2 linked regions of the Saccharopolyspora erythraea genome follow. The protein of the gene in region 2 interacts with the protein of the main gene of each other region in a pairwise test. Links are inferred from orthologs where the notes say so. Each region holds a gene or a part of one and is shown on either strand. Other genes may lie near its edges. The genes, in order: ligA and leuS.

Region 1 (15,455 bases), 1.3 Mb from region 2 along the record:
GCTCCCCGGACCGAGCGTGATCACGCTGGTCATCCGCGAGGGCCGCACCTTCGTGCCGCAGCCCGAAACCCGGCTGCTCGGCGGCGACACCCTGATCATCGTCACCACGAGCGCGCACCGCGAGGACACCGAGCGGCGGCTGCGCGCGATCAGCCGCCGCGGCAAGCTCGCCCGCTGGTTCGGCGAGCACGGCGAGCCCGACTAGGTTCTGTGTTCACGAGCGGCGGAGCCTCTTTCGGTGCGGGACTCAGCCCGACCACCCGTCAAGCGCCCAGCTACGCAAGCCCCTGAAACACGTCCCAGGACCCGAGGACACCCGCGCGGGTCACCGGACCTCCTTGCGCGGCAACGGCTCCGCCTGTCCCGTTTCCCCGCCTGCCACGGGCGGCAGACCGAGCACGCCGCGAACCGCTCGCTCGGCGAGCTCGACGTCATGCGGAGCGGCGCCGGCGAGGTGGATGCCGAGCCCGTGGACCGCACCGAGGTAGGCCAGCGCCGTCTCGCGGGGCGGCGGTCCCGGCGGGAGCTCGCCGCCTGCCCGGGCGGCTTCGATGCGCTCGGCCGTGGTGGCGACGAAGCGGTCGGCGACCGCGGTCACGGCCCGGCCGACCGGGTGGTCCTGCCCGGCGAACTCGATGTGCAGGGTCATCATCACGCGGGCCACGTCGCGCCGGCAGTAGGCGACGTGGCCCCGCGCGACCGCGATCAGCGCGTCCAGCGGGTCCGCGCCGTCGCCGAGGCTGCCCACGTCCTCGCCCCAGGTCCGCACGACCCACTCCACCACCGCCAGCGCCAGCTCTTCCTTGTTGGCGAACAGGTGGTACAGGGCCCCGCGCGTGTAGCCGGCGTCGGCGGCCACGCGCTCCAGCCCGAGGTTGTTGTACCCGTACCGGGACAGCCCGCGCGCCGCCGCTTCCAGCAGGGCGTTCCTGGTGTGCGCGCGCCGGTCCGCCTGGGTCCGGCGGGAGGGTCTCGATTCCACCGCATCAGCTTACGTACATACACGCCTGTATGTAATGTGGCCGTAGGCCATGGCGCCACGCCTCGCCGGGAGGAGTCAGGGAAATGGCAGAGAGCAGCCCCCACCAGGACCAGCCGAGCTTCGAGCCGGCCGTCCACCAGCAGCACCCCGTCGCCGAGTCGACCCGCTCCCTCAGCTCGATCAGCGATCCCGACTACGTCGACCAGTTCACGATGGCCGCCGGCCTACCGGGCACGTCCCCGGAGCAGTGGGCTCGCACGGCGACCGAAGACGTGCTGGGGCGCCAGGCTCAACTGCTGTGGCGCGGCCTCCTCGGCCTGCGGCTCAAGGCGTCGCCGGACCGGGTGGCGGGATGGCGGATCGGTGGTCGAGGGGACGGCTGGGTTCGGCTCGAGGCGAGTTCCTGGCTCATGACCGCGAACCTGGTCCTGGAAGCCGGCGACGACCACGTGTCCCTGACGACGTTCATCCGCTACGCCCGCCCGCTCGCGCGACGCGTGTGGGAGCCGACGTCCAGGAAGCACCGGCAGATCGTGCCGGACGTGCTGCGCACCACCTACCACCTGATGGAGCGCAAGGCCCAAGCCGCGCAGGAGCCCCGGCGGCAGGCGCGTGAACGTGTAAGCCGCGCGGCCCCCGGGTAGGACGACGGCATGCGTTACGACGAATTTCTCAAGCACCTGAAAGAAAAGGACGGCATCGAGACCCCGGACCGGGTCAGCACCATCGTGCTCGAGGAACTGGGAAGCCGCCTGGAAGGCCAGGAACCGGCCGATCTCGCCGGCCAGCTTCCGCCCGAGCTGAAGGAGCCCTTGATCAAGCACACCGGTGAGGCCGAGAAGTTCGGCGCGGACGAGTTCTTCCGGCGCATCGCCGAACGCGAAGGTCGCGGTGGCGAGCCGGAAATCGGGCGGGCCCACGCCCGCGCCGTGCTGGGAACCATCGCGAAGTTCGTGTCCGAGGGCGAGCTGGAGGACGTGCGTTCGCAGCTACCGGCGGACTTCCGCGAGCTGGTCGCGTCCTGACGCCGTGCGGGGGTCAGGGCCTTCCGGCCGCCGCCCGCACGGCGACCGGAAGGCCCGTGGTCACTGACCGCAGGCGGCGAGAACCAGCTCGCGGACGCGCTTGGCGTCGGCCTGGCCCTTGGTCGCCTTCATGACGGCGCCGACGATGGCGCCCGCGGCCTGCACCTTGCCGCCGCGGATCTTGTCCGCCACGTCCGGCTGCGCGGCCAGCGCCTCGTCGATCGCGGCCTGAAGCGCGGAGTCGTCGGAGACGACCTCCAGGCCCTTGGCCGCGACGACCTCGTCCGGCTCGCCCTGGCCGTCGAGCACGCCGTCGACGACCTGGCGGGCGAGCTTGTTGGTCAGCTTGCCCTCGGCGATCAGCTCGATCACCCGGGCCACCTGCTTCGGCGTGATAGCCAGCTCCGGCAGCTCCACGCCGCGCGTGTTGGCCTGCTGCGTCAGGTAGGCCACCCACCATGAACGCGCCTCCGCGGGCGGGGCGCCCGCGTCGACGGTCTCGGTGACCAGCTCCAGCGCACCGGCGTTGACCAGGTCGCGCAGCTCCTCGTCGGAGAGCTTCCACTCCTCCTGCACGCGCTTGCGCCGCTCCCACGGCAGCTCGGGCAGCGTCCCGGACAGCTCCTCGACCCACTCCCGCGACGGCGCGATCGGCACGAGGTCGGGCTCCGGGAAGTACCGGTAGTCCTCGGAGGTCTCCTTGGGACGACCGGCCGAAGTGCTCGCGGTGGACTCGTCGAAGTGCCGCGTCTCCTGCACGATCGACCCGCCGGAGGCCAGCACGGCGGCGTGGCGGCGCATCTCGTAGCGCACCGCCCGCTCCACGCTGCGCAGCGAGTTGACGTTCTTGGTCTCGGTGCGGGTGCCGAACTCCGCGGCGCCCTTGGGCATCAGCGACACGTTGGCGTCGCAGCGCAGCGAGCCCTGGTCCATCCGGACGTCGGAGACGTCCAGCGAGCGCAGCAGGTCGCGCAGCGCCGTGACGTAGGCGCGGGCGACCTCCGGCGCGCGCTCGCCGGCGCCGGTGATCGGCTTGGTGACGATCTCGATCAGCGGCACGCCCGCGCGGTTGTAGTCCAGCAGCGAGTGCTCGGCACCGTGGATGCGGCCGGTGGCGCCGCCGACGTGCAGCGACTTGCCGGTGTCCTCCTCCATGTGCGCCCGCTCGATCTCCACCCGGAAGGTGTCGCCGTCGTCGAGCACGACGTCGAGGTAGCCGTCGAAGACGATCGGCTCGTCGTACTGCGAGGTCTGGAAGTTCTTCGGCATGTCCGGGTAGAAGTAGTTCTTCCGCGCGAACCTGCACCATTCCGCGACCTGGCAGTTCAGCGCCAGGCCGATGCGGATGGCCGCCTCGACGGCCTTGCCGTTGACCACCGGCAGCGCGCCCGGCAGACCCAGGCACACCGGGCACACCTGGGTGTTGGGCTCGGCGCCGAAGGCGTTGGCGCAGCCGCAGAACATCTTGGTCGCCGTGGACAGCTCCACGTGGACCTCGAGGCCCAGCACCGGGTCGAACCGGGCCAGCACCTCGTCGTAATCCATGATCTCGGCTACCGCGGTCACTTCTCGGCGTCCTCTCCCCGGCGCAGCGTGCGCACGGCCAGCGCGGTTCCGGTGATCAGACCGAGGGTGGTGATGACGGTGTCGGCCAGCGCCAGCTTGTCCTTGTTCGCGCGCGCGTCGCGGAAGCTGGCGCGCAGCCCGAAGACCGCCGAAAGAACGGAGACGAGCTGGAAGACCGCCTTCATCTTGGGATTCATCTTCACGCTACCTCCAACTCCGGAACACGATCGATCAGCGGACCGCCCTGCGCGGCGTCGCGGGCGGTCTCGTAGGCCGCGCCGACCCGGTAGAGCCGGTCGTCGGCCAGCGTCGGGGCCATGATCTGCAGGCCCACCGGCAGCCCGTCCTCATCGGACAGTCCACTCGGGACGCTCATGGCGGCGTTGCCCGCCAGGTTGGCCGGGATGGTGCACAGGTCCGCCAGGTACATCGCCATCGGGTCGTCGACCCGGGCGCCGATCTCGAACGCCGTGGTCGGCGTCGTCGGCGAGACCAGCACGTCGACCTGGGCGAAGGCCGCGTCGAAGTCGCGGGTGATCAGCGTGCGGACCTTCTGCGCCTGGCCGTAGTAGGCGTCGTAGTAGCCCGACGACAGCGCGTAGGTGCCGAGCATGATGCGGCGCTTGACCTCGGGGCCGAAACCGGCCTCGCGGGTCAGCGACATGACCTCCTCGGCGCTGCGGGTGCTGTCGTCGCCCACGCGCAGGCCGTAGCGCATCGCGTCGAAGCGGGCGAGGTTCGACGACGCCTCGCTCGGCGCGATCAGGTAGTAGGCGGGCAGCGCGTAGTCGAAGTGCGGGCAGGAGACCTCGACGACCTCCGCGCCCAGCGCCGCGAGCTGCTCCACGGCCTTCTGGAAGGACCGCTGCACGCCCGGCTGGTAGCCGTCGCCGGAGAACTCGCGGACCACGCCGACCCGCACGCCCTTGAGGTCGCCGCCCGCGCCCTCCCGGGCCGCGGCCACGACCTGCGGCACCGGCTGGTCGATCGAGGTGGAGTCCATCGGGTCGTGCCCGGCGATGGCCTCGTGCAGCAGGGCGGCGTCGAGCACCGTCCGCGCGCACGGCCCCGGCTGGTCCAGCGACGAGGAGAACGCGACCAGCCCGTAGCGCGACACCCCGCCGTAGGTGGGCTTGACGCCGACCGTGCCGGTGACCGCCCCGGGCTGGCGGATCGAGCCGCCGGTGTCGGTGCCGATGGCCAGCGGCGCCTCGAAGGCGGCCAGTGACGCCGAGGACCCGCCGCCGGAGCCGCCGGGGATCCGGTCGGTGTTCCACGGGTTGCGGGTCGGGCCGTAGGCGGAGTTCTCGGTGGAGGAGCCCATCGCGAACTCGTCCATGTTGGTCTTGCCGAGGACGACGATCCCGGCCTCGCGCAGCCTGCGGGTCACCGTGGCGTCGTAGGGCGGCCTCCAGTTCTCCAGCATCTTCGAGCCGCACGTGGTGGGCATGTCGCTGGTGGCGAGCACGTCCTTGAGCGCCAGCGGCACACCCGCCAGCGGCGAGGCGACCTGTCCGGCCGCGCGGTCCTCGTCGGCCTTGCGGGCGGCGGCGAGCGCGCCCTCGGAGTCCACGTGCAGGAAAGCGTGCACGACGGGCTCCACGGCGGCGATGCGGTCCAGGTGCGCCTGCGTCACCTCGACCGACGACACCTCACCCGCGCTCAGCCTGCCTGCCAGCTCGGCCGCGGTCAGTCCGGTCAGTTCCGAGCGACCACCGGTCGTGGTCATCACGCCTCCTCGCTGAGAATCCGCGGGACGCGGAAGCGGTTCTCCTCCGCCGCGGGCGCGCCGGAGAGCGCCTGCTCGCGCGACAGCCCGGGCCGCACCACGTCCTCGCGGAAGACATTGGTCACCGGCACCGCGTGCGAGGTCGGCGGGATGTCCTCCGCGGCGACCTGCCCCACCTTGGCCACCGCGTCCAGAATCTGGTCGAGCTGCCCGGCGAAGGTGTCGAGTTCCTTCTCGGTGACCGCCAGCCTGGCCAGGCCGGCGAGGTGCGCGACCTCGTCGCGGGAGATCTTGGACACTTGCGAAGGCTCCCTGGTCATGTCCGGTTCACGGGTGTCCCCCGTCATCAACGCTCAAGTCTATGGCGGCCACCGGTGGCGGTCCCGAGGGGGCTGAGGGCCTCACCGCGCTCGACGGCGCCGGTCGCGGGCCGGTGCCGTCGACCTCCGGGCCGCGCCCCATGCGCCACTCCCGCCACCGGAGCACCCGAGCCGCGCGAGCGCCGGCGGCGCGGGTCTCCGATCGGTTTCGGTGTAACGACTCGGGGTAACAACGCGATAGAACGACCTTGCGGGAGCGCGCGGAGACTGCATAGGCTCGCCGCTCCGCACGGTGGCGCGGGGGTCATCGGCCGGCCGTGGAAAGCGAGGCCGCGAGGACCCCGATCCGGCGCGGACGGTGGCCACGACCACCGCGCCGGAGCCCGGAGAACCACATCCGGGTGCCCGCGCCCGCCTTGCGGAAGGCCCGGTGAGTCCCTCACCCGGCGCGGCAGGTGGACCTCGTCCCGCCGGGAGGGCGCGACGGGCCATCGCCTGCACGCGCCGGCGGTCATGGCTGCGCGCCTGGCGACGCCACGCGCCGCGGGTCTGACACAATTTCATCGCCTGCGCCTTGCGCGGTGGCGGCTTGAGTGCGACTTGAACGCGATCCGAACGGGTATCGCGAGGAGCGCGGACGGCAAGGTGCCGCGCAAGAAGCTGGAGGCGTTGAGTCCGGTGTCCTTCCTGATCCGGGTGCAGATTCCGGACCGCCCGGGAACGCTCGGTGCGGTGGCGAGCGCGCTGGGCGAGATCGGTGCCGACATCCTCAGCGTCGATGTCGTCGAGCGCGGCAACGACATGGCGATCGACGACATGGTGGTGGAGCTGCCCTCCGGACGTCTCCCGGACGTGCTGATCACCGCCGCGGAGTCGGTCGCGGGCGTGGAGGTCGACGCGGTGCGCCCCTACGCCGGGGTCCTGGACACCCACCGGGAGCTGGAGCTGGTCGAGGAGATCGCCGCCGAGCCCGCGCGGGGCCTGCAGATCTTCGCCGAGGGCGTGCCGCGCATCATCCGCTCCGGCTGGGCGGTCGTGTTCGGGCACCGCTCCGGTGGCGCCGAGCAGCTCGCCGCCAGCACCTCGGCCCCGCAGGAGGGCTACCTGGAGCTGCCGTGGCTGCCGCTGCCCAGGGCGACGATCCTCGACGGCGACGAGCCGTGGGTGCCCGAGACCTGGCAGGAGCTCGGCACCGAGCTGGCCGCCACCCCGATCGGCAAGCCCGACCGGGTGCTGCTGGCCGGGCGGCCGGGCGGGCCGATGTTCCGCGCCGCCGAGGTGGCCAGGCTCGCCCACCTGGCCGGCATTGTCTCGGTGGTCCTCGACGGCTGACCTCGGGGCCGCCCGGGCGCGGGCGGCTCTCGGGACCTGGCGACGGGCGTCGGATCGCCGGACCCGGCCGGGCAGCTTGCTTCGCCCAAGTGACCAAGCGTTGATTCCGGACCGGCCACAGGCCGCTCTCGCGCCCCCACGGCAGGCGTCGGATCGCCGGACCCGGCCGTGGGCGATGCGTTCTGGCGGCCAGGCGTTGGCCAGCCGGAACCGGGCTTCCGCGCGTCGCCTGAACGATTTCGTTCCCGTCCCGGAGAGACCGCCTTCACTCCAGTCCTGCGAAATGGGCCGATGGCGCCCCGCAGCGGCGGCGCCCGGCTGGGGCCGTAGGCGCTCCAGGGCGTCCGGCTCAGCTCAGCTCGAGGACGTAGGCCATCAGGTGCAGCCCGGGTTCCGGCTCCCAGTCGCGGTCGGGCGCCCGCCGGAAACCGAACCGCTCGTAGAGTCCGTGCGCGACGGTCATCGACGCCTGGCTGGTGAGCACGACCCGCTCGTGCCCCTCGACGCGCGCGCGATCGACCACCGCCCGCACCAGCGCCCGGCCGACGCCGCGCCCCGAGGCTTCGGGCGCGACGGCCAGCATCCGGAACTCCATCTCGCCCCGCCTGGCGATGTTGGCGTAGTCGCCCTCGCCCCTGGCCAGGGTGACCGAGCCGAGCACCCGGCCGCCCTCGACGGCGACCAGCAGCTCCGCGCGCCGCGCCCGGTCGGCCACGTCGCGCAGCCTGCGCACGTATCCGTCGTCGGCGGACAGGTGCCCGCCGTCGACGTAGGCGCGAGCGGTCAGGTCGGCGACCGCTTCGAAGTCGTCCGGCCCGACGGGCCGGACCGTGATCGTGGAAGGCGGCGTCGTCATCGGCGGCCTCACTCGGCGGGCAACGCCGATTCGGCGGCCGCTTCCGGGCCTTGCTCCAGCAGGACGCGGAAGCCGTCCTCGTCCAGGACCGGCACCTTCAGCTGCATCGCCTTGTCGTACTTGGAGCCGGGCGCCTCACCGACGACCACGAACGCGGTCTTCTTCGACACCGAGCCGGCGGCCCGGCCACCGCGCGCCATGATCAGCTCCTTGGCCTCGTCGCGGGAGAAGCCCTCCAGCGACCCGGTGACCACGATCGACAGGCCGGTCAGGTGGCGCTCGATCGACTCGTCGCGCTCGTCGGCCATCCGGACGCCGGCCTCGCTCCACTTGCGCACGATCTCGCGGTGCCAGTCGACGTCGAACCACTCGCGCACGGCGGTGGCGATCGTCGGGCCGACGCCCTCGCCTGCGGCCAGCTCCTCCTCCGACGCCTCCTGGATGCGGTCGAGCGAGCCGAACTCGCGGGCCAGCACGCGCGCCGCGATCGGTCCCACGTGCCGGATGGACAGCGCCACCAGCACCCGCCACAGCGGCTGCTGCTTCGCCGACTCCAGGTTGGCCAGCAGCTTGCCGCCGTTGACCGACAGGCTGCCGTCGTCGGTGCGGAACAGCGTGGTCTTGAGCAGCGCCTCCTCGTTGAGGTCGAACAGGTCGCCCTCGTCGAAGACCACGCCCGCCGACAGCAGCGCCGACACGCCCTCGTAGCCCAGCACCTCGATGTCGAACGCCTTGCGCCCGGCGAGCTGGAAAAGCCGCTCGCGGCGCTGCCCGATGCAGTTGCGCGAGTTCGGGCAGCGCAGGTCGACGTCGCCCTCCTTCTGGTGGGCCAGCGGGGTGCCGCAGTCGGGGCACTCGGTCGGCATGACGAACTCGCGCTCGCTACCGTCACGGACGTCGACGACGGGCCCAAGGACCTCGGGGATCACGTCACCGGCCTTGCGGATGACCACCCGGTCGCCGATCAGCACGCCCTTGTGGCGGACCTGGTCGGCGTTGTGCAGGGTCGCCCTGGCCACCGTCGAGCCCGCGACCTTGACCGGCTCCATCACCGCGTACGGGGTGACCCGTCCGGTGCGGCCGACGGCGACCTGGATGTCCAGCAGCCGGGTGGTGGCCTGCTCCGGCGCGTACTTGTAGGCGATCGACCAGCGCGGGGCGCGCGAGGTGGCGCCGAGCCTGCGCTGCAACGACACCTCGTCGACCTTGACCACGACGCCGTCGATCTCGTGCTCGGCGGAGTTGCGGTGCTTGCCCCAGTAGTCGATGTGCTCCAGCACCTCGTCCACCGTCGACAGCACCTTGGTGTGCGGGGAGACCCGCAGGCCCCACGCCCGCAGCGCCTCGTAGGACTCCGACTGCTGCCTCGGCTCGAACCCCTCGCGCTTGCCGAGGCCGTGGCAGATCATCCGCAGCGGGCGGCTCTTGGTCACCCGCGGGTCCTTCTGCCGCAGCGAGCCGGCGGCGGAGTTGCGCGGGTTGGCGAACGGCGGTTTGCCCGCCTCCACCAGCGACGCGTTGAGCTGGGCGAACTCGTCGACCCGGAAGAACACCTCGCCGCGGATCTCCACCAGCGCGGGCACCGGGTACTCGTCGGTGCCGGTCAGCTGGTCGGGCACGTCGTCCATGGTTCGGACGTTGAGCGTGACGTCCTCGCCGGTGCGGCCGTCGCCCCTGGTCAGCGCGCGTTCGAGCTTGCCGTCTCGGTAGAGCAGGTTGATGGCCAGGCCGTCGATCTTCAGCTCGCACAGGTAGTGCGCGGAGGAGCCGACCTCGCGCTCGACCCGCTCCACCCAGGCGCGCAGCTCGTCGGGGTCGAAGGCGTTGTCGAGGCTGAGCATCCGCTCCAGGTGGTCCACCGCGGTGAAGTCGGTGGAGAAGGTGCCGCCCACCACCTGCGTCGGCGAGTCGGGGTCGCGCAGCGCCGGGTGGTCGGACTCCAGGGTCTGGAGCTCGGTGAACAGCTCGTCGAACTCGCCGTCGGAGATCGTCGGCGAGTCCAGCACGTAGTACCGGAACTGGTGCGCGCGCACCTGCTCGACGAGATCGGCGTAGCGCTCCCGCACCTGCGCGGGCACGTCCTCGACGCCCTCGGCCGTCGCACCGGCCTCGGCCTCGCTGGTCATTCCGGCGACCGACGCGTCGTCGAGCTCGGCGCGGTCGGCTGGGTCGTTGCTGGTCACCCCACGAGACTAACCAGCAGGGCCGACACAGGCGCCCGGTGTCTGGCTCCGGCGCGGCGGCGGGGCGGGCGGGGCCGCGGCCGTGAGGTCGCGGTGGCGGGCGCGCAGGGCTGGGGCGGGGACGGAGGTGGGGCGGCGGCGCGGCGGCGTGGCAGCGGTGGCCGGGCGGCGTGGCAGCGGTGGCCGGGCCGCGGCCGTGAGGTCGCGACGGCGGGGTCCGCGGCGGCGTGGCCGCGGTGGCCGCGTCGCGACGGCGTGGGCGCGGTGGCGGGGGGCTGGGCGGTGTTGCCGCGATGCGGGCGCGAGGTGATTGGGCTGCGCCCACGCTCAGGCACGCCACCCTCGGACGACGGGCCCGTGGCGCATGCAGTGCGGACCGGGCGCACGCCTCTAGTCCGCCGTTCGATGGTCTCCGATTGGCGGTTAACCAGTCGGCGGTCAACCAGTCGGCGGTCAACCAGTCGACGGTCCGGCGCTCCCGGGCCCACCGTTTGAGCGTCCCCCGCTCGCCGGCCGATCGGCCCGCCAAACGACAGGCCCACAAACTGGCTGCTCGCCTGTCCGCGAGCGCACCAGCGGTCCACCAGCGCAGCTGGCGGTCCACGGGACGGCCGACCACCCGTCAGCCGACCGTCAGTCAGCCGACCCCCGGTTCAGGGACCTCCGGTCGAGGGTCCGCCACATTCCGCCGCACGATGAGTCGCCTGAACCCGCGGCACACGGTGTTCCCCGGCCGACCGTCCGAGTGTCCCCGGCCGACCGTCCGAGTGTCCCCGGCCGACCGTCCGAGTGTCCCCGGCCGACCGTCCGAGTGTCCCCGGCCGACCGTCCGAGTGTCCCCGGCCCGCCGTCCGAGTGTCCCCGGCCGACCGTTCGAGTGTCCGCGGCCTGCCGTCCGAGTGTCCCCGGTTCGCCGCCCTACGCCTGTTCGCCGCCCTACGCCTGCTCGCCCGACTCGCCGGGCTCCTCCTCCCCGGCTCCGCCGTTGTCGAGGGCCCGCACCAGGTCTCGGAACTCCAGCAGTCCGATCGCGCCCTGCGGCTCGTTGTCGGCGGTCTCGACGCGGCCGATGCGGTCGGCCGCCAGCCGCTCGCCGAGCGTGGCGTCCAGCGGCAGGAACGTCAGCGCCGCCCGCGCCTCACCCTCCAGCGCGGCGAAGCCCGGGTGGTAGACGGCGACGTCGACCAGCCCTTCCGCCTCGTCGACCTGCGGTGCGACCCGGACGTCGGCCAGCGCGTACTTCTCGCCCCGCAGGTTGACCGTGACCTCGGTCGGGTCCGGCACCGGCGGGATGGAGTCGTGGTACTCGAACAGCGAGTCGGCGGCGGGGGCCGCCGCGATCCACGCATCGGTGTAGGGCCGCAGCTCCGGGTCGGCCTGGCTGGTCATGACCAGCGCGTACACCGCCGTCTCGCCGCGTTCGATGGAGATCGTCAGGTTGGGGTGCACCGCCGCGGCCAGCTCGGCGAGCTGGTGGTCGACGCGGTGCGGGACGCTGTCGCCGAGCGCGGCGCTGACCTCGGGAAGCAGGTCGTCCCAGCGCCGCCAGAACTCCTCGGCGCGGGCCGCGGCGTCGGCTTCGACGTCGACGGGCCCGGATTCGTCCTCGGCACGGTTGCGGCGGTGCAGGAACTTCAGCATGGCCCCCATTGTGCAGGCCGACCCCGCTGCGCCGTGGCTAGTCGAGCCGATCCGCCAGCGCCCGCGCCACGACCGCGGCCAGCTCACCGGTTTCCAGGCCGCGGACGTGGCCGGCCGCCGACAGCGTCGTGAACACCGCGACCAGCGGGTCGTCGTGGGTGGCCTGGCGCAGGACCTCGGCGGCGCGCACCTGGTTGCGGACCTTGCTGGTGGCGCGGTGCAGGTGCAGCAGCCACGTCCACTCCCGCACGGCTTCGCTGATCGCCGCCCGATCCATCCTGCCGCCGTCGGCGGCCGAAGCCAGAACCGCGCTGATCACCGGGTGGTCGAGGCATTCGGCGGACTGGACCGCGCGCCGTGCGACGGCGACCGCCGCGCGCCGGCGTGCCGCGTCGTCGGCCACGCGCAGCGCCTCGATCAGCTCACGCGGGTACCGGCCGTCCAAGCGGTCCAGCGCATCCGGCACGTCACGCAGGTCGTCGGGCCAGGCCGCCACCGGGAACGTGACGAAGTCGCCCTCGAACCGGCTCGGGGTCAGGGTCTGGCCGGTGACGCGTGCCGCGAGCGCCAGCATCAGCGGCACCGTGCCCGACTCCCGCTCCGCGTCCGACCACGACATTCCCGCGCGCACCCCCTCCAGCGCGTCGGGCCTGCTGCCGACGCGGTACTCGGGCAGCGGCGCCTCGAACGCCGTCCACAGCTCACCGTCGACGGCGTAGGAGAAGCGGGTAAGCCGGTCGACGTTCCAGAACGCCGAGACGGCCTCGGTTCCGGCGCTGACCCGGCGCAGCACCTCGTCGCGGGTGCCCTGCCAGCCGTTGTCCTCCACGACCAGCGACCACTCGCCGAGGACCTGGATGCCGATCATGGAGTACTGCTCGTGGTGGGCGAACGACTCCTCGCAGAACTCGTCGAAGTCGAGTTCGCGGGCGTAGTCCGACACCGCGCCGAACGCCTCGGCCACCGGGTCGATGTCGGTCCCGCGAACGAAGGTCAGGCACGCCGCTTCCTGGATCGTGCTGTGGTGGATCCAGCCGAACCGCTCGGCCTCATGGCTCCCGGCGTTGCTGCGCACGCACTTTTCTTACCACCGCGCCGCACCGCCCCGGGCCGGAACGGGAAAAATTGATCTTGCTTACTCCAGGGCAACCTCAGGAGGCCCATGCGATCTGCACGACGACTTCGTCCTCGCCGGGACGCAGGAGCACGGCCCTTCCGGGTGGGCGTGGCACGGACCAGACGCCTGGCAGGAGTTCGCCGTCACGCTCCTCACCGCTGAGCACCAGCGAGGCGCAGCCGGAAGCGAGCATCCGCTGCAACAGCCCCTGCTCCAACGCGTTTCGGGAGTTGATCGAGTTCCGGGTGACGACGAGGTGGAAACCGATGTCCTCCGCCACGAAGGGTTCCAGCACGTCGAACAGATGCCGACTGCCGTGCGCCATCTCGTAGTCGTTGATCAGGAAGAAGATCCGCCGACCTGCGAACGGACCGCCTTCGTCCTCAGCGGCACTGCGGCGCGTCCTGCGTTGGAGCTCTGCCACGACCTCCTCCGCGACAGCCTCGAACTCGTGCGGCATGGCCAGGTAGCGCATGTTCTGCGCTCCCGCCTCGCCGATCATCGATCGTTTGGGATCGACCAAGACCACCACGGCGTCCCCGGAAGGGTGTAGACGCACGATCTCCTCCAGCACGACGCGCAGCAGCGCGGTCTTTCCAGAGCCAGGTTCCCCCAGACACAGCACGTGCCTGGTGCGAGCGAGATCGAGTTCAGCCCATTCGTCCTGGCGACGCACCGGTCCGAGGGCGATGTTCTTGCTGGTTCCGCGGCCCGCTCGGTAGGGAACCTCCTTGGGGAGAACCTCCGGCTCCGGCGCCGGTGGCCACGGCCACGCCGCTGCGATGCGCCGGGCCAGGTCCGCGCCCTTGGCAAGACGTGGCTGGTGTGTTTCCTCCACACCTTGGAGCCACGGCAATGCCACCCGGTAGCTGTGTGCACCGTCAGCGCCCACACCTGGATCTCGGCTTCGGAGTTCGAGCTCGGTGGCCCCGGCCAGCAGCCAATCCGGCAACTCCTCGTGCTTTTCGCACGAGATGAACAGGTGCACCCCGCAAGCGGGCCCGCTCTCCGCTACAACGCGAATTCGGGGCACCAAATCCGTAATCGCCGCAAGTCCCGGCCACCCCTCGATGATGAGGTAGACGACGCCGAACTCGTCTTCCGGGTCGTCGGCCCCACTTCTCCGTCGCCCGGTGCGCTGCCGGATCAGGTACTCGATGTCGTCGACGATCGCTCGCGCCAGCACCAGGTCCCCGCTCGTGGCGGTGCAGCCGAGATGCGGGAGTTCCCGCAGGAAATGGACTTTGGAAGGCCCACCGGCCACGGAAAGACCGTAGAACTGGAGTTCACGTGGTGTCCGCGTCAGCGCCATCGCCAGCATCGCGGAACAGATCGCGTAAGCCCTCCCCGATCCGGCGTTGCCGGATACGACGATGTTCCCTTTCGGGCCGCCGACCGGAACCGTCAAGAGCTTCGTGCGGCCTTCCTCGGGTACATCGACCAAGCCGATGGGCACTTCCGCAGCCCCGGCGAATCCGGTTGCCGACAAGCCACGCTCTTCTGATGCCGCCAGCTCCCCCAGCACGTCGCCGAGAGTGATGGGCGTGGAAAGCGGTGGAACCCACTGCGCTGTCTGAACCGGGGCGTCCTCCACCATCTTTTCGATCAAGGGCTGCCAGTCGTCCTTGCCGGGCCCCCAAGCCGTGAATCGGACTTCCGCCGCTCCGTCGGCTACGAGGAAGCCGGCTCCCGGAACTGTTTCGGGGAGCCTCGCAGCCTCGTCCGTGCCCATGGCGAGGCGGGAGCTTTCGGCTTCCACGGTCCATTGCACAATCCGCAAGGCGCATCGCTGGACGAACTCCGGACGCCGAACGCCGGCAAGCCCGTGAGCCTGGAGGAGCACGTGGATGCCGAGACGCTCTCCCTCTTCCATGGCTGCGAGGAGAGGTTCGGCGAGCGCCGGCTCGTCCCCCAGCGCGTCACCGAAGCGGTGGATCGCGATGACCGCCGTCGGCATGGGCGGCAACTCAGCCACCTCCCGCACCGCGCGCTGATATGCCCTCGCGTCGGGGAGGTCGGCGTGGGCGAGCAGGAAGCGGCGGCGGCTGAGCTCGCGAGCCAGCTGTTCGGCGGCTGAGCTCGCACCTCGGCGTCGTGCATCCCACGCCCGGGTGCTTGCGTCGAGGACCACGTGCGGTGCGTCCTCGAGTCCGAGGAACGCTGTGTGGTCACCGGTCCTGATCAGTGCGATGTTGAGATCCTTGGGCGAATGCGTCCACATCAGGCTGAGCAAGAGGGTCCGGAGCCGATCGATCACGCTGCGATGGCCGCTTTCGCCGTGCGGTCTCAGCCTTCGGCTTCGTCGGCGAACATGCTGGCCAGGTCGCGGGTGAGGCCGATGGCTCGCCGGGCCCACGCCGGGGATGCCCCGGCGAAGCCGCAGGTCGGGGTGGGGACGCTGCGTTCTGCGAGGGTGCGCCGGGAGAAGCCGAGGCGGGCGGCGAGGTCGAACGCGGGCTGGGCCACCTGGCGCAGGGTGGTCTCGCGCTCGAGGCTGGGCACCAGGCCGAGGAACAGGGTGGTGCCCTCCTCCCAGGCTTCGCCGAGCTCGTCGGCGAACTCGCCCGTAACCTCGCCCAGGCCGGTGGCATCCAGCGCGATCGCCCCGGCCCCTGCCCTGCGCAGCAGGGCCACCGGTGGGCGCCGGGCGCAGCAGTGCACCACGACCGGGGAGCCGGTGGTCGCGGTGAGCCTCTCGATCACT
Region 2 (15,847 bases):
CCGCGGGACAGGCGCGGGTAGTCGACGATCGGGACGAGCATCGTCGTAGGGGCGGGCTTGGGCGGTGCCGAGGGCGGCGCGCCGGGCGCCGCGAGGACCGGCAGCAGGAAGTGCGCCTCGTCGATGCGGGCGCGGGCGCCGCCCGCCGGCCTGCCGTTGACGTTGACCAGCAGCGGGTAGACGCCGGGCGAGGTGACCTGCAGCGAGTTGGGTCCGGTGAACGGGATCCTCAGCTCGAACGGCACCCGCTGACCTGGGGCGAGGCTGCCGGTGATCGAGGTGAAGTTCTGTTCGGCGACCGTCTGCGAGCCGTCGCGCACGGCCCGCTGAGCGGCGGCCTCGGTGGCCGCGGGCTCGCCGCGCTGGATGCGGGCCTCCACGTCGTGGATGGCGCGGGAGCTGGTGTTGGTCAGCGTGCCGCTGACGGTCACCTCCGGCGGCGCGCCCGCACCCGCGACCGAAGGTGTGATCTTCGACACTTCCAGTCGGGCGTGCGGATCGTCGTTCTGCGCGGTCGCCTGCGGTACCGGGACCGCGCCGAGCAGCAACACCGCGATCACGGCCGCTAGCACAAACCTCACGCCGGCTCCGTCCCACTGCCCCGGGCCGGTCGGGAACCGGCCGCGATGTCCGATGCGCCGTCGAGCAACGTCAGCGCCCGCCGCACCAGCCTCCGCTCGTCTGCGTAGGCCAGCACCTGCTCCAGTTCACCAAGCGGCACCCACGCCACCTCGGTGACCTCCACGTCCTCGTCGGAAAGCTCACCGCGCACCGCCTCCAGCAGGAAGTGGTGCACGGTCTTGTGCACGCGGCGGTTGCCCGCCACGAACCAGTAGTCGATCATGCCGATCGCCGAGACCACGCGGCCGGTTATGCCCGTCTCCTCGGCGACCTCCCGCACGGCGGTCTGCTCCGGGGTCTCACCCTGCTCGATGTGGCCCTTGGGCAGCGACCACAGCAGCCGGCCCTTGCGGTCCAGCCTCCCGATGATCGCAGCGAGCTCCCGGCCGTCGTCGACCACCAGCCCGCCGGCCGAGGTCTCGTCGACCGTCCGCAGCCGGCGGCGCCGGCGCCGGTTCCGACGCCCCGGCTGGGTACCGCCGGAGCGGCCGGGCGTCGGAGGCATGCCGCCGATGGTAGTGCCGACGGGGTGCGAGTCGGCGTCGTACCGCGTACGGCACGCGGGCGTGCCGACCGGTCGCGAAGGGCCCACCGCGTTGCTCCGGCAGGCACTCGCCGCGCCCCCGCTGAGCAGTCGATATCCTGGTTCGCCGTGTCCACCTCGCACCACGAACCCGCCGCCGCACCCGCCGACGACCAGGCCAGGGAGCGCGACGCACAACGCAACGCGGTCGTGGAGCTGGTGCGCACCGCACCGGTCGCCGAAGAGCTGGCCGAGCGCTTCGCCGCCGCGGGCCACCGGCTGTACCTGGTCGGCGGCAGCGTGCGCGACGCCCTGCTGGGGCGCCTTGGCACCGACCTCGACTTCACCACCGACGCCCGGCCGGAGCAGGTCCGGGTCCTGCTCGACGACTGGGCCGAGACGGTGTGGGACACCGGCATCCAGTTCGGCACGCTCGGCGCCTACCGGCATGGCACGACGGTGGAGGTCACGACGTTCCGCGCCGACACCTACGACCGGGTCACCCGCAACCCGGAGGTCGCCTTCGGCGACACCATCGAGGGTGACCTGCTGCGCCGCGACTTCACCGTGAACGCGATGGCCATCGAGCTGCCGAAGCGGGCGTTCGTCGACCTGCACGGCGGGATGGCCGACCTGGTCGCCCGGCGGCTGGACACCCCGGCCACGCCGCAGGAGTCCTTCGCCGACGACCCGCTGCGGATGCTGCGCGCCGCCCGGTTCGTCTCGCAGCTCGGCTTCACCCCCGCGCCGCGCGTGGTCGACGCGATGCGGGAGATGGCCGGTGAGCTCCTGCGGATCACCCCGGAACGGATTCAGGCCGAGCTGTCCAAGCTGCTGTGCGGGCGCCACCCGCGCGAGGGCGTCGAGCTGCTGGTGGACACCGGGCTGGCCGAGCACGTGCTGCCCGAGCTGCCCGCGATGAAGCTGGAGATCGACGAGCACCACCAGCACAAGGACGTCTACCGGCACTCGCTGGTGGTCCTGGACCAGGCCATCGACCTGGAGCGCGCCGAGGACCCCGACGGCGAGCCCGACCTGGTGCTGCGGCTCGCGGCGCTGCTGCACGACATCGGCAAGCCCGACACCCGCCGGTTCGAGCCGGGCGGCGGGGTCAGCTTCCACCACCACGAGGTGGTCGGGGCGAAGATGACCCGCAAGCGGCTGCGGGCGCTGCGCTACTCCAAGGACGTCATCAACGACGTCTCCGGGCTGGTGTACCTGCACCTGCGCTTCCACGGCTACGGCGAGGGCCAGTGGACCGACTCGGCGGTGCGCCGCTACGTCAACGACGCAGGCCACCTGCTGTCCCAGCTGCACAAGCTGGTGCGCGCCGACTGCACCACGCGCAACCGCCGCAAGGCCGCCGCGCTCCAGCGCTCCTACGACGACCTGGAAGCGCGGATCGCGCGCATCGCGGCGGAGGAGGACCTGGCCAAGGTCCGCCCGGACCTGGACGGCAACGAGATCATGCGGCTGCTCGGCGTGGACCCGGGGCCGGTGGTCGGCAAGGCGTGGAAGCACCTCAAGGACCTCCGGCTGGACCGGGGGCCGATGGACCACGACGAGGCCGTCGCCGAGCTGTTCCGGTGGGCCCGGGAACAGGGCATCGACGTGCCTGAGGACCGCTGAGCAGGCATTTCGCCGCAGCGCTATTAATAGTGGTTGTTGAACAGTGAATAGTGTTGCCGAGCAGTAACGCTCAGCGGTTGGTCTCTCGGACTACTAGTCCGTGGCCACTCCATGCGGGGGCGCCGTTCTGAGATCATGCGGATGTGGGAACGGACACCGACGTCGAACCCGGGATGCTGCTGGTGGCGGCCCCGCAGCTGCTCGACCAGAACTTCCGCCGCACGGTGGTGTACATCATCCACCACCGTGCGGAGGGCACCCTCGGAGTCGTGCTGAACCGGCCGAGCGAGGTCTCGGTCGACGACGTGCTGCCCAGGTGGGGGCCGCATGCCAGTGAGCCGCAGTCGCTGTTCGTCGGAGGCCCGGTCGAGCAGCGCACCGCCATCTGCCTGGCCGCGCTGCGCACCGGGGTCGACGTCGCATCGGTGTCGGGCATGATCGGCGTTCGCGGCCCGATAGGTCTCGTCGATCTCGACGGCGATCCCGCCGACCTGGTCCCGCGCGCGAGGGGGCTGCGCTTCTTCGCCGGTTACGCGGGCTGGGACGCGGACCAGCTGGCCGGGGAGATCGACCGCGGCGACTGGCTCGTCGTCCCCGCCCTGCCCGACGACGTCATAGCCGCGCCGGGACCCGAGCTGTGGGGCCGGGTGCTGCGCAGGCAGGGGCCGCCGCTGGCGTTCCTGGCCACGCACCCCGGGGATGTGAAGGTGAACTAGCGAATGTTCCGGCAGTGGTTCGCGTAGCGGTGCGAGCTGGGGCCCGCACCGCAAGCCGCTTGTGGAGCAGGCCCTAGCTGCTCTGCTGGAGCGCGCTGCAGCAGCCGCCCGCGCAGCCGCCGCAGCCTGCCGCCGGAGCGGGCTCGGGCATGGCCTCCGCCGCCCGGTTGCCGAAGACACCGCCCACGACCTGCAGGCCGAAGGCGCCGACGACGCCGATGACCGCGACGAGCACGACGCTGAAGGTCGTGGCCAGCGCGGGCAGCGCGGCGCCCGCGAGGACGCCGGTCGCACCGGCCGCCAGGTAGGCGGGGGCGGCGGCGCGGTTGGCGAGCTCGAACGCCTCCTCGCTGCGCAGGGTCGCGGGCGTGCGCACTCCGGCGTAGCGGTTGCGGGCGAGCTGCCCGCGCAAACCGCGCCATCCGACGAACAGCAGTGCCGCGCCACCGAGCACCAGCACCGCGCAGAGGATCACCTGAACAGCGAGCGTCACCAGAACAGGGTAAGGCTCCATCTGGTCGATACCCGCCGGACACCCGCGTCGGGTGTGCTGTAGCTCATGGTGAACAGACACGCGGTGACCGGAGTCGTGGCGGTCGCCCTGGCACTGACGGCCGCGGTGCCCGCGCACGCCGCCGATCGGGTGCGCCTGCTGGGCGAGCGCACGCTGCCGCACGCGATGGACTTCCAGGGCACCACCGTGGGCGGCCTCTCAGGCATCGACTACGACCCGCGCACCGGCGCATACGTGCTGATCAGCGACGACCGCTCGGAGCGGCAGCCTGCGCGCGGCTACCTCGCCGACATCCCGGTCACCGCCGGCGGGCTCGGTCCGGTGGCCCTGACGGCGACCCGGCCGCTTCTGCGCCCCGACGGCACGACCTACCCGGCGGGCAGCCTCGACCCCGAGGACGTCCGGTGGGATCCCCGCAGCGGTGAGGTCTGGTGGACCAGCGAGGGCGAGCGGCAGAAGGGGCTGATCGACCCGTCGGTCCGCAGCGCCACCCTCGACGGTTCGGCCACCGGTGAGCTGCCGCTCCCGCCGAACCTGGTCATGCGCCCCGACAGCGGTCCGAAGCAGAACGAGGCGCTGGAGGGCCTGACCTTCGCCGCCGACGGGTCGCTGCTGGTCAGCGCCATGGAAGGGCCGCTGGTGCAGGACGGCGAGTCGCCGACGTTCGAGCACGGCGCCCTGAGCAGACTCACCGCCCAGGACCGCTCCGGGGCCGTCGTCGCGCAGGTCGCCTACCCGCTCGACAAGGTGTTCGCGCAGTCGCCGACCGGCGGGTTCGCCAACAACGGCGTCACGGCGATCCTGGCCGACGGCGACGACCCGTTCCGCTACCTGGTGATGGAGCGCTCGTTCGTCGACGGCGTCGGCAACTCCATCCGGATCTACGAGGTCGACGCCAGGGACGCCACCGACGTCCGGGACGTCGCATCGCTGGCGGGCGCCGACGTGACCCCGGTGCGCAAGACGCTGCTGGCCGACCTGTCGGAGCTCGGGCTGAGCACCGTCGACAACGTCGAGGGCATGACCTGGGGGCCCGTCCTGCCCGGTGGCGAGCGCAGCCTGGTCCTCGTCAGCGACGACAACTTCTCCGCGCAGCAGACCACGCAGGTGATCGCGCTGGGCGTCAAGTGATCTCTGTTACTCTTGACAACGTGAGCAACGCTCGACTTCTTGCGAGACCGCGTTGAACGTCCGCTGACGACGCTTCGACGCGGTGACCCCTCACGCCCGGTAGGTCTGGGGGGTTTCGCTTTTTCCGGGGACGGCACACTTAGAGGGCACGATCCGCGCGTTCGGGCGAGAAGGCAGGGAAAGGTACGCAGACCATGAGTGGCCAGGCAGAGGGCTCGACGAACACCGAAGAGGTCCCGCGGTTCCGCTACACCGCGCAGACCGCAGCCGAGATCGAGCAGCGCTGGCAGCGGCGCTGGGAGGAGCTCGGCACCTTCCACGCGCCCAACCCGGCCGGCTCGCTGAAGGGCGAGGTCAGCGACGAGAAGCTGTTCGTCCAGGACATGTTCCCGTACCCGTCGGGGTCGGGCCTGCACGTCGGGCACCCGCTGGGCTTCATCGGCACCGACGTCTACGCCCGCTTCAACCGGATGCTGGGTAAGAACGTCCTCCACACGATGGGCTTCGACTCCTTCGGCCTGCCCGCCGAGCAGTACGCGGTGCAGACCGGGACCCACCCGCGCACCACGACCGAGAAGAACATCGAGCGGTACCTGACCCAGATCCGCAGGCTGGGGCTGGGCCACGACGAGCGCCGCCGGGTCGCCACCACCGACATCCCGTTCTACCGGTGGACGCAGTGGATCTTCCTGCAGATCTTCCACTCCTGGTACGACACCGACGCCGACCGCGCGCGCCCGATCAGCGAGCTGGAGGCGCAGTTCTCCTCCGGTGAGCGCGCGACGCCCGACGGCCGCCCGTGGGAGGAGCTGCCGCGCGCCGAGCAGCGCCGGATCATCGACTCGTACCGGCTGGTCTACCTGTCGGAGGCGCCGGTGAACTGGGCGCCGGGCCTGGGCACCGTGGTCGCCAACGAGGAGGTCACCGCCGACGGGCTGACCGAGCGCGGCAACTTCCCGGTGTTCCGCCGCAACCTAAAGCAGTGGATGATGCGGATCACCGCCTACGCCGACCGCCTGGTCGACGACCTGGACCGGCTGGACTGGCCGGACAAGGTCAAGACGATGCAGCGGAACTGGATCGGCCGCTCGCAGGGCGCCAACGTGGTGTTCCCGCTGGACGGCTCGGCGGGCAGCATCGAGGTCTTCACCACCCGGCCCGACACCCTGTTCGGCACGACCTACCTGGTGCTGGCGCCGGAGCACCCGCTGGTCGACGAGCTGACCGCGGCCCAGTGGCCGCAGGACCCGGACCTGCGCTGGACCGGCGGCGCGGCGACGCCTGCCGAGGCGGTCGCGCAGTACCGCCACGCGGCGTCGATGAAGTCCGACCTGGACCGCCAGGAGAACAAGGAGAAGACCGGCGTCTTCACCGGTGCCTGGGCCACCAACCCGGTCAACGGCGAGCAGGTGCCGGTGTTCATCGCCGACTATGTGCTGATGGGCTACGGCACCGGCGCGATCATGGCGGTGCCCGGCGAGGACCAGCGCGACTTCGACTTCGCCGAGGCGTTCGGCCTGCCGGTGGTGCGCACCGTGCAGCCATCGGAGGGCTTCGAGGGCGGGGCCTACAGCGGTGAGGGACCGCGGATCAACTCCGCGAACCCCGACGTCGGGCTGGACCTCAACGGCATGCACCTGGCCGAGGCCAAGAAGACCGTCATCGAGTGGCTGGAGTCGCACAAGCACGGCTCGGGCACCGTCCAGTACAAGCTGCGCGACTGGCTGTTCGCGCGGCAGCGCTACTGGGGCGAGCCGTTCCCGGTCGTCTACGACTCCGACGGCATCCCGCTGGGGCTGCCGGAGTCGGAGCTGCCGGTCGTGCTGCCCGACGTCGAGGACTACTCGCCGCGCACCTTCGACCCCGAGGACGCCGACAGCAGGCCCGAGCCGCCGCTGGCCAAGGCGACCGACTGGGCCGAGGTGGAGCTGGACCTGGGCGACGGGCTCAGGCAGTACCACCGCGACACCAACGTGATGCCGCAGTGGGCGGGCTCGTGCTGGTACCAGCTGCGCTACATCGACCCGGACAACGACGAGCGGTTCGTCGACCCGGAGAACGAGCGCTACTGGATGGGCAAGCGCCAGCAGCAGCACGGTCCGGACGACCCGGGCGGGCTGGACCTCTACGTCGGCGGCGTGGAGCACGCGGTGCTGCACCTGCTGTACTCGCGGTTCTGGCACAAGGTGCTCTACGACCTGGGCCACCTGTCCTCGGAGGAGCCCTACCGCCGCCTGTACAACCAGGGCTACATCCAGGCGTACGCCTACACCGACTCGCGGGGCGTCTACGTCCCGGCCGAGCACGTCGAGGAGCGCGACGGGAAGTTCTTCTTCGAGGGTGAGGAAGTCCGGCGCGAGTACGGGAAGATGGGCAAGAGCCTGAAGAACTCCGTCTCCCCGGACGAGATGGCCGACGCCTACGGCGCGGACACGCTGCGGCTGTACGAGATGGCGATGGGTCCGCTGGACACGTCGCGGCCGTGGGCGACCAAGGACGTCGTCGGCTCGCACCGGTTCCTGCAGCGGCTGTGGCGCAACGTCGTCGACGAGAACACCGGCGAGCTGCGCGTCACCGACGCCGAACCCGCCGTCGAGGTGCTGCGCGCGCTGCACAAGACGATCGCCGGGGTCCGCGAGGACTACCGCGAGCTGCGGTTCAACACCGCGGTGGCCAAGCTGATCGAGCTGAACAACCTGCTGACCAAGGAGTACTCGGCGACGGGCGCGCCGCGTCGGGTGGTCGAGCCGCTGGTGCTGATGGTCGCTCCGCTGGCGCCGCACATGGCCGAGGAGCTGTGGTCGAAGCTGGGCCACGGCGGGAGCCTGGCGCACGGTCCGTTCCCGGAGGCCGAAGAGCAGTACCTGGTCGAGGACACCGTCGAGTACCCGATCCAGTTCAACGGCAAGGTCCGCTCGCGGATCGTCGTCCCGGCCTCCGCGGGCCAGGACGAGGTGAAGGCGGCGGCGCTGGCCGACGAGAAGGTGGTCGCGGCGCTGGACGGCCGCGAGCCACGCAAGGTCATCGTGGTGCCGGGCCGGCTGGTCAACGTCGTCGGCTGAGCATCGGCCGCACAACGCCGGGTCATCCTCGGATGACCCGGCGTTGTCGTTCTTGAGCCCCTTTCGCGGTAGACAGGGGGCCGACGCTGATTGCCGCGCGGCGCGTGCGGCATCACATAGCGAGGTTACCGACGGGTAACTACGCTCGGCGGTGTCGACGCCTACCTTTGGAGGGCACATGGACGTCCCGAAGACCCCGGCCGCCTTCGACCGCGCCGAGCTCGCCGAACTGCTCGACGGGCGATGGGCGCAGGTGCGGACCCACGTGCGGCGGGCACTGGCCGGCGTCGACCTCTCCCCCGGCGACCACCTCGACACCGAGTCCCACCGCGCGCGGACGCTGGAGCAGCTGCACCTGCTGGTCGAGAGCGGGATCACCGGACTGGGCTTCCCGCTCTCGCACGGCGGCCAGGGCGACACCGGCGGTTCGGTCGTCTCGCTGGAGATGCTGTCCGGCAACCTGTCGCTCATGGTCAAGGCCGGTGTGCAGTGGGGCCTGTTCGGCGGCGCGGTCGTCGCGCTCGGCACCGACCGCCACCACGACCGCTACCTGGCCCAGATCATGAACCTGGAGCTGCCCGGCTGCTTCGCGATGACCGAGACCGGCCACGGCTCCGACGTCCAGCACCTTCGCACGACCGCCACCTACGACCCGGCGACCGAGGAGTTCGTCGTCCACACCCCGCACGAGGCGGCGCGCAAGGAGTACATCGGCAACGCCGCCCGCGACGGCCGGATGGCGGTGGTGTTCGCACAGCTGATCACCGGAGGCGACCGCCACGGCGTGCACGCGCTGCTGGTGCCGCTCCGGGACGAGCGGGGAAATCCGCTGCCGGGCGTGCACATCGAGGACTGCGGCCGCAAGGCCGGCCTCAACGGCGTCGACAACGGGCGCATCACCTTCGACCACGTGCGCGTCCCGCGCGAGGCGCTGCTCAACCGCTACGGCGACGTCGAAGCGGACGGCACCTACGCCAGCCCGATCGCCAACGAGAGCAAGCGGTTCTTCACCATGCTCGGCACCCTGATCCGCGGCCGGATCTCGGTGGCGGGCACCGCGGGCGGTGCCGCCAAGCTCGCGCTGCGAATCGCCCTGCGCTACGCCGGCGTGCGCCGCCAGTTCGAGCGGCCCGGCACCGGCGAGGAGACCGTCGTCCTGGACTACCTGGCCCACCAGCGCAAGCTGCTGCCCGCGCTGGCGAAGTCGTTCGCGCTGCACTTCGCGCAGGAGGAGCTGGTCAGCACCCTGCACGACATGCAGAGCTCCGACGACGCCCGCGCGCAGCGGGAGCTGGAGTCGCGGGCGGCCGGGCTCAAGGCGGTCACCACCTGGCACGCCACGCACACCATCCAGACCTGCCGCGAGGCCTGCGGCGGGGCAGGTTACCTGGCGGAGAACCAGCTCCCGCAGCTCAAGGCCGACACCGACGTCTTCACCACCTTCGAGGGCGACAACACGGTCCTGCTGCAACTGGTCGCCAAGGGGCTGCTCACCAACTACAAGGACCAGTTCGACGACATCGGCACGCTGGGCATGGCCCGGTTCGTCGCCGACCAGTTCGTCGGCGCGGTCATCGAGCGCACCGCGGCGCGACCGCTGGTGCAGCGGCTCGCCGACGCCGCGCCGGGCAGGGACGACGAGAACGTCATCTTCGACCGGGGCTGGCAGCTGCGGCTGTTCGACGACCGCGAGAAGCACGTGCTCGACGGACTGGCGCGCCGGCTGCGGCGGGCGACGGGCAAGGACGCCGACCCGTTCGAGGTGTTCAACAACGCCCAGGACCACGTGCTGCGGGCCGCGCGCGTGCACGTCGACCGGGTCGTGCTGGAAGCGTTCGTCGCAGGCATCGAGCGGTGCCGCGACCGCGACACGGCGGCGGTGCTGGAACGGCTCTGCGACCTGTACGTGCTGTCCACGGTCGAGGAGGACCGAGCCTGGTTCCTGGAGCACGAGCGCCTGAACTCGCGCCGGGCCAAGTCGGTCACCGAGGCGGTCAACGCGCTGTGCGGCCGGCTGCGGCCGCACGCGGTGGACCTCGTCGAGTCCTTCGGCATCCCGGAGCAGTGGCTGACCGCCCCGATCGCCACCGGCGCGGAGGCCCGCCGCCAGCAGGCGCAGCGGGCGCACGACGAGGGCTGACGCGCCGGCGGCCTGGCTACTGGAGGCCGATCTCCCGGGCGAGTTCCGACAGCATCGAGTCGAACAGCATGTCGGCGTGGTTGAGGTCGAACGGGAAGCGCCCGAACACCTCCAGCGCGACGTGCCCGTAGAGGCGGACCCACCAGCGCAGCAGCGCGTAGACGGCCTCCGGGAGCAGCGCCTCTGGCGGGACCTCGATGCCCTTGGCGGCGAACGCCTCGGCGAGTTCCCGCTGCTCGCGCGAGAAGTCGAGGTGACCTGCGTCGGGGACCGACGCCAGGCTGTCGTGCGACACGCCTTCGGCCATCAGCGGGCCCACGAACCGGAGGAAGACACCGGCGAACTGGTCCTGCCCGGAGCGGCGGTCGGTCTCGGCCGGCGGGCTGCCGAACACCAGGGAGAACTCCTGCGGGTGCTCCAGCGCCCACTGCCGGAACGCCCGGCACACCGCGAACACCCGCTCGCGGTAGTCGGCGTCGGCGGGTTCGAGGCCGGCCGAGAGCACCGCGGCCAGGTCGGTGCAGATGTCGTCGCAGAGGGTGCGCAGCAGGTCCTCGCGCGAGTCGTAGTAGCGGTAGAGCGCAGGAGCGGTGATGCCGAGCTCGCGGGCGATGGCGCGCAGGGTGACCGCGTCGCGGCCGCGGCCGACGAGAAGCGCGCGCGCGTGGTGGCGGATCTCCTGATCGGTCGCCGCCCGCATCCGCTCGCGCCGGGTGACCTCGGTCATCTGCCGCTCCATCGTCTCGGTGTCCGTGCCGGGTGGCTACAGTAGCGAACGGCCCCGGTTAACGATGTTCACAAAGTTGACGGCATTAATGGCAGGGCCGGTGCGAGCATCCCGCCCACCGGGCGCTGGAATATCCCTCTGCGCCGGGCCGTTGGCCCACCGGACGCGCAAGCAGGCAGAGAAGAGGAGAGCCGTGTCGCAGGAAGTCGTCGTCTACACCCGCCCGGGCTGCCCGTTCTGCACGTCGCTGCGCGCCGGGCTCCGGCGTGAGGGCCTGGAGTTCACCGAGGTCGACATCTGGCAGGAACCCGAAGCGGCGGCTGTGGTGCGCTCGATCGCCGACGGCAACGAGACGGTGCCGACCGTGGTGGTCGGGTCGTGGTCGGCGGTGAACCCGCAGGCGCGGGCGGTGCTGGAGGCCGTCGCGGAACACGCCCCGGAACTGCTGCCGGAGCAGAGGCCCTCGGTGGTGCGCGGAGCGCTCAACGCGCTGGGATTCTCCAAGTCCAAGGACAGCACTCACGGCTGAGAGAGCCGCGCCGCGAGCGCAATCCACTGCGGCGCCCGGAGAACTACCAGGGGCCGACCGCACGGGGGGCGTTGCGGTCGGCTCCCGGCTTTGTTGAGATCGTCGATGGCGCGATACCGACGAGCATCAACTAATAGAGTCTGACGCTCAACGGGGCCGAAAAGATGCGGGGTGCCCGCAAATTACCCTCGAACGGGTGGACGCGAACGGCTGTCCCGCGTCTCCGGAGCGAAAGGTGTCCGGTGGGTGGGACGCCCACCTCACCGGACACGATCCTCCACAGTGGTCCCCTGATGTGCTGATTCGCTCGAAACCCCCCGGTCCGAGCTACATCAGGCCATCACGAGAACGGGGCCGGTGCGGCCGTAGGAGGCGTGGAACCTCCTGCTGCGGCGGTGTTCCTCCTCGGCCTCGTGGAACGGGTCGGCGGTCTGGCGCTGGTCGGCGAAGCTCGTGTCGACCGGTTCTCCTGGAATGGGCACGTGCATCTGCGGTACCTCATCTCTGGTCGGCGGAAGTTCGTCCTGTGCGTTGGTTCTGTGCTCCCGGGTGGTTCGCGGATCCGGTCTGTCCGGCTCCGCGGAGCCCCCGGTCTGACTCATCACCGCGAGCATCGCGGTGATGCGGTCGATCTCACCGGTGATCGAGTTCGGGGTCGGTTCGGCGATCGCGGCTGGTGCTCCGTGGTGCTGTGCCATGACCCAAGATTGCTGCTTCCGGGTGGCCCCGGGGATCCGTACGGCTACTCATGCGTTACTCATCGGTAATGCATGCCTTGCTCTGTACGAGTGACGTAAGAACCACTGACGTCGTAGCGAATGCGCAGCGTGTTGGTCGCGCGCGGGCCGAACGGTTGATGCGTGCCTACGATCGTCCCAAGGTGGAACACTGGAAGGTATGGTCTAGACCATGTCTCGTTTGAGTGGTGTCGGAGTCAGCTCCGGCCGCGCCTCCGGACCGGTCGCCAGGGTGAGCGAGCCGCTGCCGGAACCCGCCTCCGGACCCGCGCCGGCGGACCCCGCGGCCGAGGCCGCCCGCATCCGCCCCGCCGCCGACGCCGTCGGCGAACGTCTCTTCCAGCGCGCTTCGCGCGTCGACGGCGACGCCAAGGCGATCCTGGAAACCACCGCCGCCATGGCGATGGACCCCGCGCTGACCAGCCAGGCCGAGCAGCTCGTCATCAACCGCTCGCTGCCCGCGGCGCGCGCGGTCCACGAAGCCGCGGGAGGCTTCGCCGACGCGCTGCGCTCGGCGGGCGGGTACATGGCCGAGCGCGCCCGCGACGTCCAGGACGTGCGCGACCGGATCGTCGCCGAGCTTCTCGGCATCACGCCTCCCGGCGTTCCGGAGCTGGAGGAGCCGAGCATCCTCCTCGCCCACGACCTCGCGCCCGCCGACACCGCCGACCTCGACCCGGCCATGGTCCTCGCGCTGGTCACCGAGGAAGGCGGGCCGACCAGCCACACCGCGATCCTCGCGCGGGCGCTGGAGATCCCCGCCGTGGTCGCCGTGCGCGGGCTGTTCGACGACACCCGGTTCGCCGGCGCGGTCGTCGACGGTGACACCGGCGAGGTCGAGACGCTCGACGAGGCGGTGCCCGCCGAAGCCGCCCAGCGGGGCGCACCCACCGAGTGGGACGGCGCCGGTGCCACCGCCGACGGCCACGTGGTGAAGATCGTGGCCAACGTCGGGTCGGTCGCAGATGCCCGCACCGCCGTCGAGGCAGGGGCGCAGGGCGTCGGCCTGTTCCGCACCGAGTTCTGCTACCTCGCTGCCGACGACGAGCCGCCGGTGGCGACCCAGCGCTCGGCCTACGCCGCGATCCTCGCACCGTTCGCGGGTAAGCCGGTCGTGGTGCGCACCCTCGACGCCGGGGCGGACAAGCCGCTGGCGTTCCTCGACATGGGCGTGGAGCCCAACCCGGCGCTCGGCGTGCGCGGTGTGCGAGTGTCCTTCGACCGCCAGGGCGTGCTCGACCGCCAGCTCGAGGCGATCGCCGGTGCCGCCGCCGACTCCGGAGCCGACGTGTCGGTGATGGCGCCGATGGTCGCCACCGCCTCGGAAGCGTCGTGGTTCGCCGGGCGGGTGCGCGCCGCCGGTCTCGGCCGGGCCGGGGTCATGATCGAGGTCCCCGCCGCCGCGCTCAGCGCGCGGGAGATCCTCGAGGTCGTCGACTTCGTCAGCATCGGCACCAACGACCTGGCCCAGTACGTCTTCGCCGCCGACCGGATGGCGGGCGCGCTGGCCGCGCTCAACGACCCGTGGCAGCCGGCGTTGCTGCGGCTCGTCGGGATGGTCGGCGAGGCAGGTGCAGAGCTGGGCAAGCCGGTCGGCGTCTGCGGGGAGGCCGCCGCCGACCCGCTGCTCGCCCGCGTGCTGGTGGGACTCGGCGTCACCAGCCTGTCGATGGTCCCGGCGGCGGTGACCGGTGTCGGAGCAGCCGTCGCCGGCGGTTCGCTGGACGCCTGCCGGCGGGCGGCCGAGGCGGCGCTGGGCGCTTCCGACCCGGCGGGCGCCCGGCAGCGGGCGCGGGCGGCGCTCGGCTGACGGGGCGGGCCGCCGGCGGCCCGCGCACCCTCACCGCTGGTCCGGGTCGGCCTCCTGGTCGAGGCCGTGCTCGATCGCGTAGCGCGCGAGCTCCACCCTGTTGTGCAGCTGGAGCTTGCGCAGCGTGGACTGCACGTGGTTCTCCACCGTCCGGTGCGAGATCACCAGCTTGTTGGCGATCTGGCGGGCGGTCAGGCCCTTGGCGACCTGCCGCAGCACCTCGGTCTCGCGGTCGGTCAGCTGCGGCGCGCGGTCGCCGGAGTCCGGGGTGACCGCCATCCGCCGGTACTCGCCCAGCACCAGGCCGGCCAGCCCCGCCGTGAACACCGCGTCCCCGGCCGCGGTCCGCTGCACCGCGTCGACCAGCTCGTCCACCGACGCGGACTTGACCAGGTAGCCCGAGGCGCCGGCCTTCACCGCCTCCAGGACGTCGCTGTGCTCGCCGCTCGCCGAGAGCACCAGCACCCTCGTACCGGGGATCTCCTGGGTGATCTGGCGGGAAGCCTCGACCCCGGAGGTGTCCCCGAGGTTGAGGTCCATGAGCACCACGTCCGGTTTCACGGTGCGCGCGATCCGCAGCGCCGAGACGGCGTCCCCGCTGGTCGCGCGCACCTCGAAGCCGCGCTCCTGGAGATCCCTCGCCACTCCGTCACGCCACATCGGGTGATCGTCGACCACCATCACGGAGACGTGCGGCTCGGTCATCGTTGTCCTCCTTCGCGGCGCTTGGCAGGGCCCGCGCCGTCGCCGCGAGGGACCCGTACCTCCCATTCCGTGCCCTCTCCAGGGGCAGTGTCGAGCGTGATCGTGCCACCGAGGCTGTGTATCCGGCCGCGGATCGACTGGGCGACACCCATCCGGCCCTCAGCGGCGGCCTCGTCGAGCCTGCCGTCCGGGATGCCGGGTCCGTCGTCGCGGATGCTGAGCACGATCTGCTCCGGCAGGTCCTCCAGCAGCACCCACGCCTTGGCGTCCTCACCGGCGTGCCGTTCGACGTTGGCCAGCGCCTCCCGCACCACGGCGTAGAGGTCGGCGCCGACCTGCTCGGGCAGCATGACCTGCGTCGCGGGCACCGACACCTGCACCTTGCCGGTGCGCAGCACCTGGAGCTGCGCGGCGAAGTCGGTCTCGCCGTCCTCGGTGGGTTCCGGGGGCGTCGTCGCGATCAGCGAACGCAGCGCGATCTCCTGCTCCCCGGCGAGCTTGCCCAGCTCGGCGGCCTCCCCGCCGAGCTCGTTGCCGCGCTTGCGAACCCGCGCGAGCACCTGCAGCACGCTGTCGTGGATGGAGCGCGCGAGCCGTTCCCGCTCGGCGGTGGCGGCCTCCGCGCGCAGCGCGCGGGCCAGCCGCTCGGTCGACCGGCGGGCGGTGTCCGACGCCATCCCGAGCAGCAGGCCGGTGCCCACCATCAGGAGGGTGTCCATCCACATCGCCGGGGTGGCGGTCCACCGGATGAGGAAGTTGCAGCCCGAGGCGACGACACCCGAGATCCCGCCGCCGACCAGGCCCCACTGGGCGGCCGCCGCGGTGATCGCCGTCGCGTGCCAGACGCTGACGACGGAGGGGTCGGCGTCCTGCATCGACTGCTCCGACATCACGAACTCGCAGAGCAGCACCAGAGCCGTGACCAGCACCTGGTCCGCGAACACCAGCGCGTTCGTGCGGCCGGAGCGCTTCCGGTAGCGCCAGATCGTGAAGATCGTCCACA

Evidence for each region.
Region 1: the proteins of leuS (region 2) and ligA interact in binary tests that used the Escherichia coli proteins (3 or more experiments, as listed by UniProt). The link is inferred for Saccharopolyspora erythraea from one-to-one orthologs.

What each region holds. Positions count from the first base shown.
Region 1 is NZ_CP054839.1:6,920,833-6,936,287, forward strand. Bases 7,407-10,403 are described here. They hold ligA (NAD-dependent DNA ligase LigA), read right to left. Parts: upstream 9,994-10,403; coding sequence 7,819-9,993; downstream 7,407-7,818. Other genes in these bases: HUO13_RS30960 (GNAT family N-acetyltransferase), read right to left, coding at 7,407-7,810. In the rest of the region: HUO13_RS30915 (potassium/proton antiporter), read left to right, coding at 1-205; HUO13_RS30920 (TetR/AcrR family transcriptional regulator), read right to left, coding at 326-982; HUO13_RS30925 (hypothetical protein), read left to right, coding at 1,066-1,626; HUO13_RS30930 (DUF2267 domain-containing protein), read left to right, coding at 1,636-2,007; Asp-tRNA(Asn)/Glu-tRNA(Gln) amidotransferase subunit GatB, read right to left, coding at 2,068-3,573; HUO13_RS30940 (hypothetical protein), read right to left, coding at 3,570-3,770; Asp-tRNA(Asn)/Glu-tRNA(Gln) amidotransferase subunit GatA, read right to left, coding at 3,773-5,302; Asp-tRNA(Asn)/Glu-tRNA(Gln) amidotransferase subunit GatC, read right to left, coding at 5,302-5,601; HUO13_RS30955 (amino acid-binding protein), read left to right, coding at 6,301-6,954; more of HUO13_RS30960, read right to left, coding at 7,304-7,406; HUO13_RS30970 (hypothetical protein), read right to left, coding at 10,930-11,634; HUO13_RS30975 (DUF6461 domain-containing protein), read right to left, coding at 11,672-12,709; HUO13_RS30980 (FtsK/SpoIIIE domain-containing protein), read right to left, coding at 12,786-15,008; HUO13_RS30985 (methionine synthase), read right to left, coding at 15,038-15,455. UniProt on the Escherichia coli protein: DNA ligase that catalyzes the formation of phosphodiester linkages between 5'-phosphoryl and 3'-hydroxyl groups in double-stranded DNA using NAD as a coenzyme and as the energy source for the reaction.
Region 2 is NZ_CP054839.1:8,208,319-8,224,165, reverse strand. What follows is about bases 5,008-8,396. They hold leuS (leucine--tRNA ligase), read left to right. Parts: upstream 5,008-5,328; coding sequence 5,329-8,196; downstream 8,197-8,396. Other genes in these bases: HUO13_RS37070 (acyl-CoA dehydrogenase), read left to right, coding at 8,375-8,396; HUO13_RS37080 (esterase-like activity of phytase family protein), read left to right, coding at 5,008-5,134. Also shown: HUO13_RS37105 (DUF6049 family protein), read right to left, coding at 1-581; HUO13_RS37100 (NUDIX hydrolase), read right to left, coding at 578-1,126; HUO13_RS37095 (CCA tRNA nucleotidyltransferase), read left to right, coding at 1,274-2,773; HUO13_RS37090 (YqgE/AlgH family protein), read left to right, coding at 2,917-3,489; HUO13_RS37085 (SdpI family protein), read right to left, coding at 3,563-4,003; more of HUO13_RS37080, read left to right, coding at 4,049-5,007; more of HUO13_RS37070, read left to right, coding at 8,397-10,336; HUO13_RS37065 (TetR/AcrR family transcriptional regulator), read right to left, coding at 10,353-11,063; HUO13_RS37060 (glutaredoxin domain-containing protein), read left to right, coding at 11,257-11,592; HUO13_RS37055 (hypothetical protein), read right to left, coding at 11,925-12,290; ptsP (phosphoenolpyruvate--protein phosphotransferase), read left to right, coding at 12,502-14,139; HUO13_RS37045 (response regulator), read right to left, coding at 14,170-14,844; MacS family sensor histidine kinase, read right to left, coding at 14,841-15,847.